Regions from separate parts of the Fructilactobacillus carniphilus genome, predicted to be linked through region 2. Evidence: riboswitches for the same ligand, from Rfam matches in the RefSeq annotation. Region 2 holds a riboswitch; the other holds the start of a gene.
What was found. Region 2 has a riboswitch for lysine ahead of lysA (diaminopimelate decarboxylase). Riboswitches for the same ligand answer to the same signal wherever they lie in the genome.
Positions count from the first base shown of each region.

Region 1: it holds a riboswitch for lysine, as region 2 does, so the genes downstream of both, M3M37_RS00460 (amino acid permease) here and lysA (diaminopimelate decarboxylase) in region 2, are expected to answer to the same signal.

Region 1 is NZ_CP097121.1:91,222-98,485, forward strand. Features, by position in the region: gene M3M37_RS00445 (APC family permease) at 1-682, shown strand, start outside; gene M3M37_RS00450 (MFS transporter) at 902-2,047, shown strand; gene M3M37_RS00455 (cysteine hydrolase family protein) at 2,100-2,657, opposite strand; lysine riboswitch at 2,778-2,946, shown strand; gene M3M37_RS00460 (amino acid permease) at 3,042-4,511, shown strand; gene M3M37_RS00465 (deoxynucleoside kinase) at 4,561-5,199, shown strand; gene serS (serine--tRNA ligase) at 5,473-6,762, shown strand; gene M3M37_RS00475 (phosphate/phosphite/phosphonate ABC transporter substrate-binding protein) at 6,950-7,264, shown strand, end outside.
Region 2 is NZ_CP097121.1:1,187,057-1,194,320, reverse strand. Features, by position in the region: gene M3M37_RS06020 (PadR family transcriptional regulator) at 1-29, opposite strand, end outside; gene M3M37_RS06015 (NADPH-dependent FMN reductase) at 133-726, opposite strand; gene dapF (diaminopimelate epimerase) at 848-1,828, opposite strand; gene M3M37_RS06005 (aspartate kinase) at 1,844-3,220, opposite strand; lysine riboswitch at 3,400-3,574, shown strand; gene lysA (diaminopimelate decarboxylase) at 3,670-4,971, shown strand; gene dapD (2,3,4,5-tetrahydropyridine-2,6-dicarboxylate N-acetyltransferase) at 5,000-5,707, shown strand; gene M3M37_RS05990 (N-acetyldiaminopimelate deacetylase) at 5,711-6,865, shown strand; gene dapA (4-hydroxy-tetrahydrodipicolinate synthase) at 6,869-7,264, shown strand, end outside.

The DNA.
Region 1 (7,264 bases), 400 kb from region 2:
CAACTCAGCGGAAACGATTAACCCGAAACGCAACGTGGTCCGCGGGATTTTGGGGACCGTGTTAATTGCGGTGGTCCTGTACGTGGCCTTTTCGTTGGTCTTGGTTGGAATGGTACACTACACGCAACTAAACGTTGATGATCCGGCTGCCTACGCCCTGCACGTTGTCCACCTCGACGGCTGGAACAAGTTGATTACAATTGGAGCACTGTTTGGCATTTTTACCGCCATGGTAACGATGTTCTTTGGGGGTTCCCGGTTGGTCTATGCGCTGGGTCGTGACGGTTTGCTTTCCAAGAAAATGGGCCAGGTAGATAAAAAGACGAACGTGCCTAAGAACGCCGTGCTAATTGCCCTGATTGTGCAAGCCTTCTTTGCCGGAGTGGTACCACTGGAACAACTGGCTTCACTAATTAACGCCGGAACGTTGCTGGCCTTTGCCTGCATTTCCTTTGGCATTATTCCGCTGCGAAAGCGCAAGGACATCCCGAACGATGGGTTTAAGATGCCGTGGTACCCAGTCCTTCCAATTCTGGCCGGATTGTGTAGTATCTACTTCATCATCATGCTGCCGAATGCAACCAAGCTGGCGGTTGGATTGTGGATTGTGATTGGACTAATCGTGTACTTTGCCTATGGGGTGTGGCATTCGAAGTTGCAACAACGAGATCAAGCTGAGTGAGACAAGTTGAATAAAAAGGCGCTTTCTAACTTAGAAAGCGCCTTTTTTAAAATGAGTTTTCCTGGTTGTTTGGTTAAATTTGGAAATTAATGCTTATAAAATTAATAATGTTTTGATTTAGTTTGGCAAACGCTGTTTATTCACTTATAATATGATAATTACTTTTGTTTAAACGAATCAATTAAATGCAGACGAACTTCGAAAACCTAGGAGTGGGACATGAAAAAATTATTACTGTACAACGGCTTTTCAAACGTCATGTTAGAAGTAATTGTCTGGATGATCTATCTCAAGGAGCAGGGTTGGTCCGTAGCCGAAATTGCTTTTCTAGAGGGACTTTTTACCATTGCACAGGCCGCATTTGAGTTTCCGGCGGGGGTCATTTCAGATCGAATTGGGCATAAAGCGGCTTTGCTGATGGGAGAAACGGTCTGTATTTTGTACCTCACGACGTATTTTTTTCCTTCCATTCACTGGTTAATTTATCTGGGCATGATTTTGTTTGCGTTAGGACTGGCGTTAATTTCTGGAACCGACGTTTCCTTGGTGTATGAAACGGTGGCAAAGGAAGAGCAACCTCAGTATTTAAAAGCTCTAGGTTACTTTAACTTTGTTGGCATTTTGGCAATGGCCCTCGGAAATGCAGCGGGAGGAATTATTGCGAGTTATTCGTGGTCACTCTTATTTGGACTGTCAATCGAAGTTCGAGTTCTTTCTGGATTCTTAGTTTTGGGAATTGATGGGCAAGCGCTGCAAGAAAGTTCAGCGCCTACGTTTAAAAGCGTGCTGCACAATTTTGCCGCTTTTTTAGTTCACGAACGCAGATTTCGCTTCTTGGTGGTGGCCATGAGTTGTTCTGCGGCCGCCGTGACGTTAAGCTACCAATACGGTCCCTTAATTCTGCAAGAACTGCATTTTTCCACGCAGATGATTTCCGTGCTCTTTGGGTTGTTAGCGGTGGTGGCTGCCGGTTTGGTGCTAGTGGTGGAACGATTAACGCGTTTCATTTCCGCTCCCACGTTAATTATGGGGTTGCAAATCCTTAGTTTGGGACTTTTTGCGGCTTTCTTACTGCATAATCACGTTATTATTGTGATTGGCTTGGTCGTCATTAACATCGTTTTTGAAATGTGGCATTTGCTGTTTGAAAACCAGATGCAAACGTTGACCTATGAACAAACCCGGGCTTCGGCTTTTTCGTTAGCCACTTTCTCTGAATCGGTCATCTTGACGGTGGGGTCTGCGCTAGTAAGCCTCTTAACTACGAAAATGGAGCTGGTGAATGTGGTTAGTTATTTGGGGATGTTTCTACTAGCGGTTGCATTGCTAAGTTTATGGGTCGGCTGGCACCGTGAATCTAAATAAATCAAGCAAAAAACTCTCTTCCGCATTAAACCAGAAGAACGTTTGATTTTAGTTAATCTGCAATGCGAGCTCCGAGGGCATTTTGAAAGTGCTGTAGGGCGAATTCCTGGTTTTCAGGCGAAAAGCCGGCGGTTGCTTTAGGATGGATTACCAGCTGGTAACCCAGGTTGTAGGCGCTGACCGCAGTGTGTAGCAGGCAGATGTCACTAGCAACTCCGGTTAAATGAAGTTCGGTGATGCCACGGGCCCGCAGCTGCAAGTCTAAGTCGGTCCCAGCAAAGGAACTGTACCGGGTTTTGTCCATTTCCCACACGTTGGGGTTGGATTGGTTTTCGTTGTACCAGGGTTGGAGCCGCCCGTAAAATTCCCGTCCCCAAGTATCTTTAAGGTTGTGAGGGGGAAAGAGCTTAGTTTCTGGATGGTAAGGATCGTCTTGTTGGTGTAAATCAGTGGGGAGGATGACGATGTCGCCTCGTTCAACGAACTGGTTGGCAAGGTCGATAATGGCGGGTTCAGCCACTTGCGCCGGTTTGCCCAGGGTTAATGCTCCGTCATCCGCAACAAAATCGTTGGTATAGTCAATAATCAGTAAAGCCTGCTTGGTGGTCATCAGAAACACTCCTTTAGTAATTTTACCTTAGTATAACAGAGCCAGATCCGGGGTGGAGTTTCAGCCGATTTGCAATTCCATGCAGAAACCCATATACTGGGGAAGAATTAAATAACTTAGAATCTAAGAAGAGGAGCAATTTTCATTAGTACAGCTAGGGAGGGGACCACTCCGAAGAAATAGTTGGAAAGGGAACGTTGCCGAAACTAGCCGGGTGGAACCGGGTTGGTTGGGCCTTGGTTGAAGAAATCAAGGACTGTCGCACTTGATGCGGAGCGCTTTAACGGACTAACCCGAATATCAAAGTGGGGACTCTTCTGGATTAGGAAGGGTCCCTTTTTAGTTGCAAACTATGGGATCCGACATATAAGAGGAGGAAAAAGAATGGCAGAAGAAAAGGTAACTCAGCACGTGAAGCGGGGCTTAAAGTCCCGGCACGTGTCGATGATTGCCCTCGGTGGTTGTATCGGAACTGGTTTGTTTGTTGCCAGTGGAGGAGCCATCAGTAAGGCTGGTCCGGGAGGCGCCCTGGTCGCCTACATTTTAATGGGGATCATGGTGTACTTCTTGATGACTAGTTTGGGAGAAATGGCCACGAACTTGCCGGTTTCTGGGTCGTTTTCGACCTACGCGGCCAAGTACGTGGATCCCGCATTGGGATTTGCGATGGGCTGGAACTACTGGTTTAACTGGGCGATTACCGTGGCGGTCGACGTTTCGACCGTTTCGTTAGTCATGGCGTTTTGGTTCCCACATTTCCCGGCCTGGATTTGGAGTGCGATTGCGTTAACGCTAATCTTTGTGATTAACGCGTTAGCCGTGTCGGCCTTTGGAGAAACCGAGTTTTGGATGTCGTTAATCAAGGTGATTACCATCATCATCTTCCTCATCGTGGGCTTCTTAACCATCTTTGGGATTATGGGTGGTCACGCCACCGGGTTGAGCAACTTTACCTATAAGAACGCACCGTTTGTGAACGGAATTCCGGGAATCATCAGCGTGTTTGTGGTTGCCGGGTTCTCGTTTCAGGGAACTGAACTAGTGGGGATTACGGCCGGAGAAGCTGATGATCCACGCAAGAGTGTGCCCAAGGCCATTCACGAAGTGTTCTGGCGGATTATTCTCTTTTACTTCCTCGCCATTTTTGTAATTGCGGCGGTGATTCCGTATACGAGTCCGGACCTGCTAGGTTCATCGGCGAGTGACGTTTCAATCAGTCCCTTTACAATTGTGTTTGAACGGGCTGGATTAGCGGCGGCGGCCAGTGTTATGAACGCGGTTATTTTAACCTCCGTGATTTCGTCGGCGAACTCCGGAATGTATGCTTCGACCCGAATGCTCTATTCCATGGCGGATGAGGGTTACGCCCCGAAAATGTTTGGCAAGGTTTCCAAACGCGGAATTCCTTTCCTAGCCTTGTTAGCTACGACCGCTGTGGCGCTATTAACTTTCTTAACTAGTTTCATGGGTCCGCAGATTTATCTGTGGTTAGTGGCGGCTTCCGGATTAACGGGGTTCATTGCCTGGTTCGGGATTGCGCTTTCCCACTACCGCTTCCGGCGGGCCTTTATTGCCCAGGGACACCATCTCGATGAACTGAAGTATCACGCGACCTGGTTCCCATTTGGACCGGTTCTCTGTTTGATTTTGTGTATCGTGGTAATCTTTGGTCAAGACGTGGGCGCCTTTGTTCACGGTCAATGGTTCCAGATTGCGGTGACCTACATCAGTGTGCCGCTGGTTTTGGCGCTCTACATTGGTTACAAACTGGTTAAGCATACGCATTTGATTCCATTGGACCAGGTTGACGTTGCTCCGGCGGACTTAAGTCAGGAAAACAAGGACCAGGATTAATGCTACAATGGAAGGTGCTTTGTAAATCAGTGTCAATGGAGGATGCACCATGATTGTTTTATCGGGACCAATTGGAGCGGGCAAGACGTCGTTAACCACGCTGTTGGCGGAACATTGGAACGCACCCGCTTTTTATGAATCAGTGGATGATAACGAGATTCTGCCGTTGTTTTATCAGAATCCGCAAAAGTACGCCTTTTTGCTGCAGATCTACTTTTTAAACAAACGACTGGATGCAATTAAGGAGGCTAAAGACAACCGGTACAGTGTGATGGACCGGTCCTTATTTGAAGACTCATTGTTGTTCCATTTGAATGCGGATCTGGGACGTTCTACCAAGACGGAAGTAGAAACGTACGACTCGTTACTAGCCAACATGTTGGATCCAGTATCTCCCGATGATTACCAAAAGATTCCCGACCTTTTAATCTACCTGCACGTTTCCTTTGAAATCATGTTAGCTCGGATTAAAAAACGGGGTCGGAGTTATGAACAGATTGAGCACGATGCGAGTCTGTATGATTACTACCGGGAGCTTAACCGGCGTTACGATCAGTGGTTTGCTCAGTATGACCTGTCGCCCAAGCTAGAAATTGACGGTGATCAACTGGAATTTGTGGAAAATCAGCAAGCGCGGGAGCAAATTTTTCGTTTGGTTGATCAAAAAATTGCCCAAATTTTGGGGTAAGTATTGTATAATAAAGAAAACGAAAACTAATGGCGTAGTTTTAGTAGAACCGTAGAGAGATGACGGTTGGTGAAAGTCATCGTTCGAATTTTCCGCTACGTTTTAAGGGCAGTTAATCCTGCACGGTGATTCCGTTACCAATCAAGTTGAGGGCCTGACTAGAGTCAGTCAGGAACTTGGGTGGTACCGCGAATAAAGACCTTCGTCCCAATTGTGGGGCGGGGTCTTTTTTCATACGTAAAAATAGCAACGAACACGAGGAGGTTACTAGCGATGTTAGACATTAAGTTAATTCGGCAAAAACCAGATTGGATTAAGGAAAAACTGGCTACCCGGGGCGTAAGTCCAGAAACGATTGACCAATTATTGGAATTAGACCAACACCGACGGGATTTAATTGTGCAAACCGAACAGTTAAAGGCCGAACGGAATGAGGTTTCGGACCAAATTTCGCAATTAAAACGCAACAAAGAGAATGCCGAAGCTCCCATCAAACGGATGCGGGAAGTCGGTGCTGAAATCAAACAGTTGGACCAGGACTTGGAAAAGGTAGAAGCCGAACAACATGATGTAGCGGCCCACTTACCCAACATTCCGAACGACCAGGTGCCAGTTAGCTTAACTGAGGAGGGGGCCGTCGAATTACGTAAAGTTGGAAACCCCCGTCAATTTGACTTTACGCCCAAGGCTCACTGGGAAATCGGAGAAAATCTCGATATTTTGGACTTTCAACGCAGTGCCAAGGTAGCGGGGAGCCGGTTTGTTTACTACCTTGGGGCCGGAGCCATGCTAGAACGAGCCGTTTATAACTTTTACCTGGATGAAAACGATAAGGCCGGCTACACGGAAGTCTTACCACCATACATGGTAAACTCGGATTCGATGTACGGGACCGGACAATTTCCGAAGTTCTTGGAAACCAAGGCCGGCTTTGAAATCGCTGATAGTGATTTAACCATGATTCCGACGGCCGAAGTTCCCTTAGTGAACTTCTATCGTGATGAAGTGATTCCCGCAGACAAACTACCAGTGAAGTTTACGGCTTTAACCCCGGCCTTTCGTTCCGAAGCTGGAAGTGCCGGGCGGGATACCAAGGGATTAATCCGGTTGCATCAGTTTAACAAGGTCGAGATGGTGCAATTCACGAAACCTGAAGAGTCCTGGGATGCCCTGGAAAACATTACGCACCAAGCAGAAAGTTCTCTGCAAAAATTGGGCTTGCCCTACCACGTCATTACGTTAACTTCGAGTGACATGAGCTTTACGGCCGCCATGACCCACGATTTGGAAGTTTGGATGCCAGCGCAAAACCGTTATCGAGAAATTTCTAGTTGTTCGAATACCACTGATTTCCAAGCTCGCCGGGCTCACATTCAGTACCGGGATGAAAACGGGAAATTACAGTACGTCCACACTCTGAATGGTTCGGGATTAGCCGTGGGCCGGACAGTTGCTGCCATTTTGGAAAACTACCAAAACGAAGATGGTTCGGTGACAATTCCGGACGCCTTGCAACCATACATGCACGGCATGAAGAAAATTACCAAACAACAACTCTTTTAAGCAGGAGAGCGTCGGAACGGCGCTCTTTTTGTTTACCGAAAATTCGGGATTATCGCTATTTTGTGGCTATGAAAAAGTAAGTTATTCTCTAATGTTCGGTAAAAAACGAACGTTATCGAATTTTGTATTGCCTTTGTCGGTGAAATTGTGCTAAAATGAGTTCATTATTAACTTGAGGAGGAGCGTAATGAAGGTCAACAGGGTATTAAAGTTCGGATTATTGGCGTTGGTCCTGCTAATGGTCGGAGGTGGACTGAGTGGTTGTAAGAAACACTCAAACGCTGAAAATTACCAACCCAAGAAGCTCGTGGTGGAATTTAATCCATCTTCCAATGCCGGTAAGATGGAGGCTCGGGCGAAACCACTGGAAAAAATGCTGGAGCAACAACTGCACATTCCCGTTAAAGTGGTAGTTTCTACCAGCGGGAGTTCGATGGTGGAAGCCTTGGGTTCTAAAACGGCCGACGTGGCCTTTTTAGCGCCCACTGCTTATGCTTTAGGC
Region 2 (7,264 bases):
AGCACTTCTGAACTAATTTGAATGGCGATGATTATCAGCTCCTTTACTTTCAGTAATATTATACATCGTATAATATAAAAAGCAAGCCACTAAAAAAGACCATGAATTTTCATGGCCTTTTTGAAATGCAATTTATTTAAGTTTAATAGCGTAATTAGCGATGTTTTGGACCGTTTGTGTAATCTTTTCGGCGTAGTATTGTTGTTCGCTAGCCTCTAAGTCGGGGTTGAGTTCACCGGTTTCCGTAAATATGTTTTGAATGAAACGAAGGTTGAGGTTGCGTGGCACACTGACCAAGCTCAGCACTTGGAAAACTGGTAACCAAGCCATGGAAGCGAGAATCCCTCCAAACGAACCCATTGAGTAACTAATCGTTTGAATCGGCGTATCGCTAACTCCCGTTCCCAGGTAGTCAAAGGCATTCTTTAAAGCTCCCGGAACCGAGTAGTCGTATTCGGGGGTTAACAGCAAAATCCCGTCACCAGCCGAAACGTCTTCGACCCACCGTTGGGCGTTGTCCGCTAAACCAGTGGGATAATCAGGCGTTCCCATTGGTGGTAGGGCCTCTGTATAAGGGTCTAGCTGGTAGTCACTGACCTTTAAGAATTTTAAGTTGACGTTGCTAGCCTTTTCTAACTCGGTTTGGTTGCGTTGCAGGTATTGAAAGAGGCGTTCTCCCATCGATGGTTCACGGACACTTCCTAAGATTACGTTTACAGTTGTCATAATGTTTAACTCCTTTATGTATTTTGAATAATCTTATTATATCTACTTATTTTTAGTAAGTAAAGTGAAATGACTTCAATTAAAAAACTCGCCTTCCACGAAGAAGACGAGTTTTTTGGTTTTAGTTAGTTTGCAGTGCTTTGACCCAATTTTGGTAAGCCGTTTCTTCCGTGGTGGGTTGGTAATCACCTTGGTCAAATTGACCGTTCAAGAGGGCGTTATCGCTAATGGTCCAGTTGCCGAGGGTGGTGGCGTTGGCAATTAAGCGCAGCGCGTAATTTTGACCAGTCCGCGCCACGTGAACCTTCACCATTCCACCCGGATTGTAAACGGTCACGACATGGTCAAAGTCACCCTGGTCGTGATTTAAGACGTAGGCGAGACTGGTAGCGGTCATCCCGGTTCCACAGGCATTGGTGAAGCCGACGCCCCGTTCGTAGGTCTTGACGAAGAGTTCGTCCTGACCCAGAATTTCGGCAAAGTTGAGGTTTACTCCGTCAGGAAAGTACGGGTTTTGCCCGTTTAAGTAAGGTCCTAATTGGGCTTGTAAGCCACCGGTTAAGGTTTCGTGGTCCATGAAACTAATCAAGTGGGGATTAGGAACTGCAATCGCAGTAAAATCGAGGTCTGGGGCAAGTTGGGGCAACGGCCGGTTTAAGACCGTGTCGCCGCCAAGTTCTGCAAACGGAAAGGCAGCCGCGTTGAAACGAACTGGGGCAATTTCGACCCCAAACGCTGGCACTTCTGGTGCTAACGTTTCGGCTTGTTCCACGTGTAAATCAGCGTCTTGGGTTTCGACTAAAAATTTCGTTTGACCACTTTGTTCGGCGAGGTAGCGAGCCACCGTCCGTAAGCCGTTTCCACACATGGAAGCAATACTTCCGTCAGCGTTAACCACCGTCATTTTGCCGGCACACCCCGGATGGTCGGAGTAATCAACAACTAGGATGCCGTCGATATCGTTAAAACGGTCGTCGTCACTTTGTTTTAGTTGCACGGCTAACCGTGAAATTTGGTTGAGCGTTGGTTCGGGATCGAATTGAGTCCGATCCAAGATGAAAAAGCGATTTTCAGAGCCATGAACTTTGCGTAAAGTTGGCATAATTAAGATCTCCTGTTAGTAATTAAAAATCCGGTTGTTATCAAAGAAGTGCTGGTAGATGAGCTTGACCGATTTTTGGGCATCAGCCTCATCGGTGCCCAGCATAATCGAGATTTTGGAAGCCCCTTCGTTAATCATGTGAATGTTGATGTTGTGGTCGGTCAGGGGCCGAATGATTTTTTCAATTGTGTTGGGACTCAGTTGCATCCCTTCGCCGACAATCATGATGATGGCATAATGGTCAATCCATTCTAACTGGTCAGGATGGAGTTCGTTTCTGATGTCGTTGCACATCGCCTTGACCTTTTGTGGGGTCAGTTGCTGGTTGTCAAAAATGATGGTTAAATCGTCAATCCCAGATGGCATGTGTTCGTAAGAAATCCCGTACTTGTACAAAATTTGAAGCAGTTTCAGGGTAAAACCGACTTCCTTGTTGAGCAGGTAGCGGTGCAGGTAGAGGGCAGAAAAGCCCTTTGAACTGGCCACCCCGGTGATAAAGCCCTTCGGTTTAAAGCCCTTTTCCGGCACAATCAAGGTTCCGGGCAAATCCGGTTGGTTGGTATTTTTGACGTTAATGGGAATTTGAGCATCGATGGCCGGAAGCAACGCCTCGTCGTGAAAGACGGAAAATCCGGCGTAGGATAGTTCCCGCATTTCCCGGTAGGTCATCGTTTGGATTCCCTTGGGTTGGGAAACAATGTGAGGATCAACCGAGTAAATCGCGTTGACGTCCGTAAAGTTCTCGTAAACTTCGGCGTGCAGCCCCTTGGCGACAATCGAACCGGTAATGTCAGACCCACCCCGCGAGAAGGTCGCAATCGTTCCGTCAGCCTCGTTCATTCCAAAGAAGCCGGGAAAAACCAGGTAGTCGGGATTGTCTCGGTAGGTAGCAAGATGGTCGTAAGTGTCATCTGTAACGTGGGCATCGTTGACAGGACCAGCCACGTTAAAGCCGATTTCTTTAGGATCCATGAATTGGGCGGGAAGTCCGAGCTTGATTAGAATCTGACTTAACAGGTAGGCGTTCAGATACTCACCGTGAGCCTTAAAAGTTGCCAGTTGGTGGGCGTAATCTGGATAAGTCTGAGTAGCTAAGTCCCGAATGACTGCTTGAATGTGGTCCATGACGGCGGCCGGTACGTTAAAATGTTCGGCAATATTTTGATACCGGGCAATGATTTCTGCTTGCAGGTCGGCCACAGCAACCTGGTTTTTCACAGCTTCTGAATACTGAATCAGCAAGTCTGTCACCTTGATGTCACCTTTAAAACGGGTTCCAGGAGCTGAAACCACAATGGCGCGCCGCTCTGGATCTTGTTGGATAATTTGGATGATTTTTTCGAACTGGGTGGCGTCCGCTAACGAACTGCCTCCAAATTTAACTACTTTCATAAGTTATTTAACCTCGTTGGTTGGATTACTAGTGAAACTATCATCATTTTTTTAATTGTGCAACTTAATTATGCGCAATAACGGACGTTTTTGGCAAACTCTATATAGAAATAAAGAAATTTAAGTCAGGAAGCTAGCAAGAGGTTGACGTCTGGGGGCTTTTTCGTTATGCTGGAAACAAATCAAATAGAGGTCGCACAGGACAAGAGTACTTAGGGGAGCTGCCATCCAGCTTAGAATCTAGGGAAAGGGTTTCGTGCCGAAGTGCTAGGGGAGATGGACCTTAGATAACTGGGACGTAGTTTAAGAGACTGCGGACTGTCGGGATTCAGTTCCCGGGGAGCTATTCATAAAATCGATTCTAACCTGCGACAATAGGGTCTTTTGGACGGAGCTTCCGTACCGAAAGGCCCTTTTTGTTTGGTTATAGCGATTGAGGAGGAAAAAGAATGTTAAGTAGTGATGAAGTTCAGGATAATCAATTATTAATCGGCGGTATCCCCGCCACCAAGCTTGCGGATGAATTTGGCACCCCGCTGCAGGTCTATGACGTGGCCAAGATTCGCCACCAGATTCGGGCTTTTGCCCGGGTGTTTGAAGAACAACACATGGACTATGCAGTTAGTTACGCCAGCAAGGCCTTTGCCTGTGTCGCCATGTACCAGGTGGTTAACCAGGAACACGCGCACATTGACGTGGTTTCGGCCGGTGAATTGGCGACGGCCATCAAAGCGGATTTCCCAATGGAGAAAGTTAGCTTCCACGGGAACAACAAATCCTACGAGGAGTTACAGATGGCCGTCCGCCATCACGTCGGTACGATTATGCTCGATAACTTCTACGAAATTGGATTGTTAGCCCAGGTCCTAGAGGAAGAAGACGCGGAAATTAACGTGATGCTACGGGTTTCTCCGGCCGTTTCGGCCCACACCCACGAATTCATCCAAACCGGTCAACAGGACAGTAAGTTTGGCTTTGATCTCTTGACCGGCCAAGCGGACCAAGCGCTGCAACTAGTGTTAGACCAACCGCGGATGCACCTGCAGGGAGTTCATTCTCACATTGGTTCGCAAATTTTTGCGACCGACGGCTTCAAGATTGAAACCCAGAAACTGGTGCAGTTAATGAAGCGGTGGCGCGACGAGTTTAACTACACGCCCCAGGTGGTGAACGTTGGTGGGGGCTTTGGAATCCAGTATACGGATGACGATCACCCGATTCGGCCAGAAGAATTTGTGGAACAGATTTTAACGACCTTGAAGGAAGAAACGGAAGCCAACAACTTGCCGTTACCAGCGGTCTGGATCGAACCGGGGCGTTCAATTGCCGGACCCGCCGGCGTGAGTCTTTACCGGGTCGGATCGCAAAAGACGATTCCAGAAATTCGCAAGTACGTAGCGGTCGACGGCGGAATGGGCGATAACATTCGCCCCGCCCTGTACGGTGCGGCTTACGAAGCGGTGGCTGCCGACAATGTCCATCCCGAAAAGACCGAAACGGTCACGGTGGCTGGTAAGTACTGTGAATCGGGAGACATCCTGGTGAAGGATGCGCACCTTCCCGAGGTCAAAGCAGGCGACGTGATTGCCGTACTAGCAACCGGAGCCTACGGGTACTCGATGGCTTCCAACTACAACCGGAATCCACGTCCCGCCGTGGTCTTCGTTGAAAACGGCCAGGCTCGGGTCGTGGTGAAACGCGAAACGTTAGCGGACTTGACGCACTTAGACGTTGCCCTTGATGAAAACTAACCTAAACATTTAATGAAGGAGTAAAAACATGGCTGAAATGAACGCACAAGAAATCATTCAATTTATTGGAAACGCAGAAAAGAAAACGAACGTGAAGGTTTACCTCAAAGGGAACCTTGCCGCCATCGAGTTTCCGGCTTCGCTTCGCGCATTTGTAAACGATCAAACCGGGGTAATCTTTGGAGACTGGAAGGACGTCAAACCATTCCTAGCCGCTAACGATGCCCACATTACTGACTACGAAATTGAAAACGACGGTCGGAATTCAGCCGTGCCGTTGTTAGATACCAAGAACATTGAAGCCCGGATTGAACCAGGAGCCATCATTCGAGATCAGGTTAAGATTGGCAAAGACGCCGTGATCATGATGGGTGCTTTGATTAACATCGGGGCCGAAATCGGGGCCGATTCCATGATCGACATGGGCGCGGTCTTAGGCGGCCGGGCCATTGTTGGGAAGCACTCCCACATTGGGGCCGGGGCCGTTTTAGCTGGGGTAATTGAACCAGCTAGTGCTAAACCCGTGCAAATTGACGATGACGTGTTAGTCGGCGCTAACGCTGTGGTAATCGAAGGCGTCCACGTCGGTAAGGGAGCCGTAGTGGCCGCTGGCGCCGTGGTAACCGAAGACGTTGCTCCTTACACGGTGGTGGCCGGAATGCCGGCGAAGAAGGTCAAAGACGTGAACCAAAAGACCTTGGACAAGACCAAACTCGAAGACGACCTGCGGGGCTAAACCATGACATTGGATTTACACGAACTTTATCAAGAACTCCATCAGATTCCAGAACTCGCCTTACACGAGTTTCAAACGCATGACTTGTTAATGAAGCAGATTGATGCTCTGACGGCCGACTGTGACTTCGCGGAGGTGCAGGTTCCGGAACAGTTACCGACCGCCATCATGGTGTTATTACATGGAAGCAATCCAACTCGGACGATTGGGTACCGGACGGACATTGATGCCCTGCCGGTGACTGAAGATACCGGATTGCCGTTTCAGTCGCAGCACGAAGGCCGGATGCACGCCTGTGGACATGACATTCACATGACCGTGGCCATGGGGGTACTGGCCCAGTTTGTAAAAGCACAACCAACTGACAACCTGCTGTTTTTCTTTCAACCAGCCGAAGAAAGTGAAAACGGGGGGAAATTGGCGTATGAAGACGGCCTCTTTACCGGGCAATGGCAACCGGACGAATTTTACGGGCTACACGATAATCCCCAACTTCCCGCTGGTGCCATCGGTTGTCGGATGGGCACTCTCTTTGCCGGGACCACGGAAGTGGACGTTCACTTTACGGGGACGCAGGGACATGCGGCCTATCCACAATTCGCGAACGACATGGTTGTCGCTGCCAGTCAGTTCATCGGACAGGTGCAAACGATTGTATCGCGGAGCGTCGATCCGATCGAAGGCGGCGTGATTACCTTCGGGCAGTTTAACGCTGGGACGATTCGGAACGTGATTGCCGGAGAAGCCGACCTCCACGGGACGATTCGGGGCCTGACCCAGAAAATGATTGAACACATTGACGACCGGCTCCGGGCCGTAGCCAATGGAATTGCGACGAGTTACAACTGCCAGGTGGACCTCCACTTAAACCAAGGTGGCTACCTCCCGGTGGAAAACAATCCGCACCTGACGCAGGAGTTTATTCAATATATGGAAAAGAACCCGCACGTCCAGTACATTGAAACGGAACCGGCGATGACCGGGGAGGACTTTGGGTACCTGCTGTCCAAGTTCCCAGGCACCATGTTTTGGCTAGGCATCGGTGATCCCGAGCATCAACTGCACTCCAGTGAACTGGTTCCGAACGAAGCAGCGATTGAACCCGGGATTAGTGCGATTACCGGCTGGTTACAACAACGAATGACAGAAAAGGAGTAAATGATGGCTGATTTTACTAAGACTGATATCATTACGGCGCTGATTACGCCCTTTACTGCAGACCAAGAGATTAATTACCCGGCCCTAGAAACGTTGACGGACCGTTTGTTACAAGAAGGTGGCAACGGGTTCTTAATCGGGGGGACGACGGGAGAAACACCGACGTTAACCCACGACGAAAAGATTAGTTTATACACGAACTTTGCCCAGTTTATCGACGGTCGGGTGCCCGTGATTGCGGGGACCGGAAGCAACAACACCCAGGCAACCATCGACTTCACGACGGAAGTTAGTCAGATTCCGGGCATTGATGCAGCGTTAGTGGTGGTGCCGTACTACAACAAACCTAATCAAGTGGGGATGAAAGCACACTTCCGGGCCGTTGCCCAAGCCACGAAC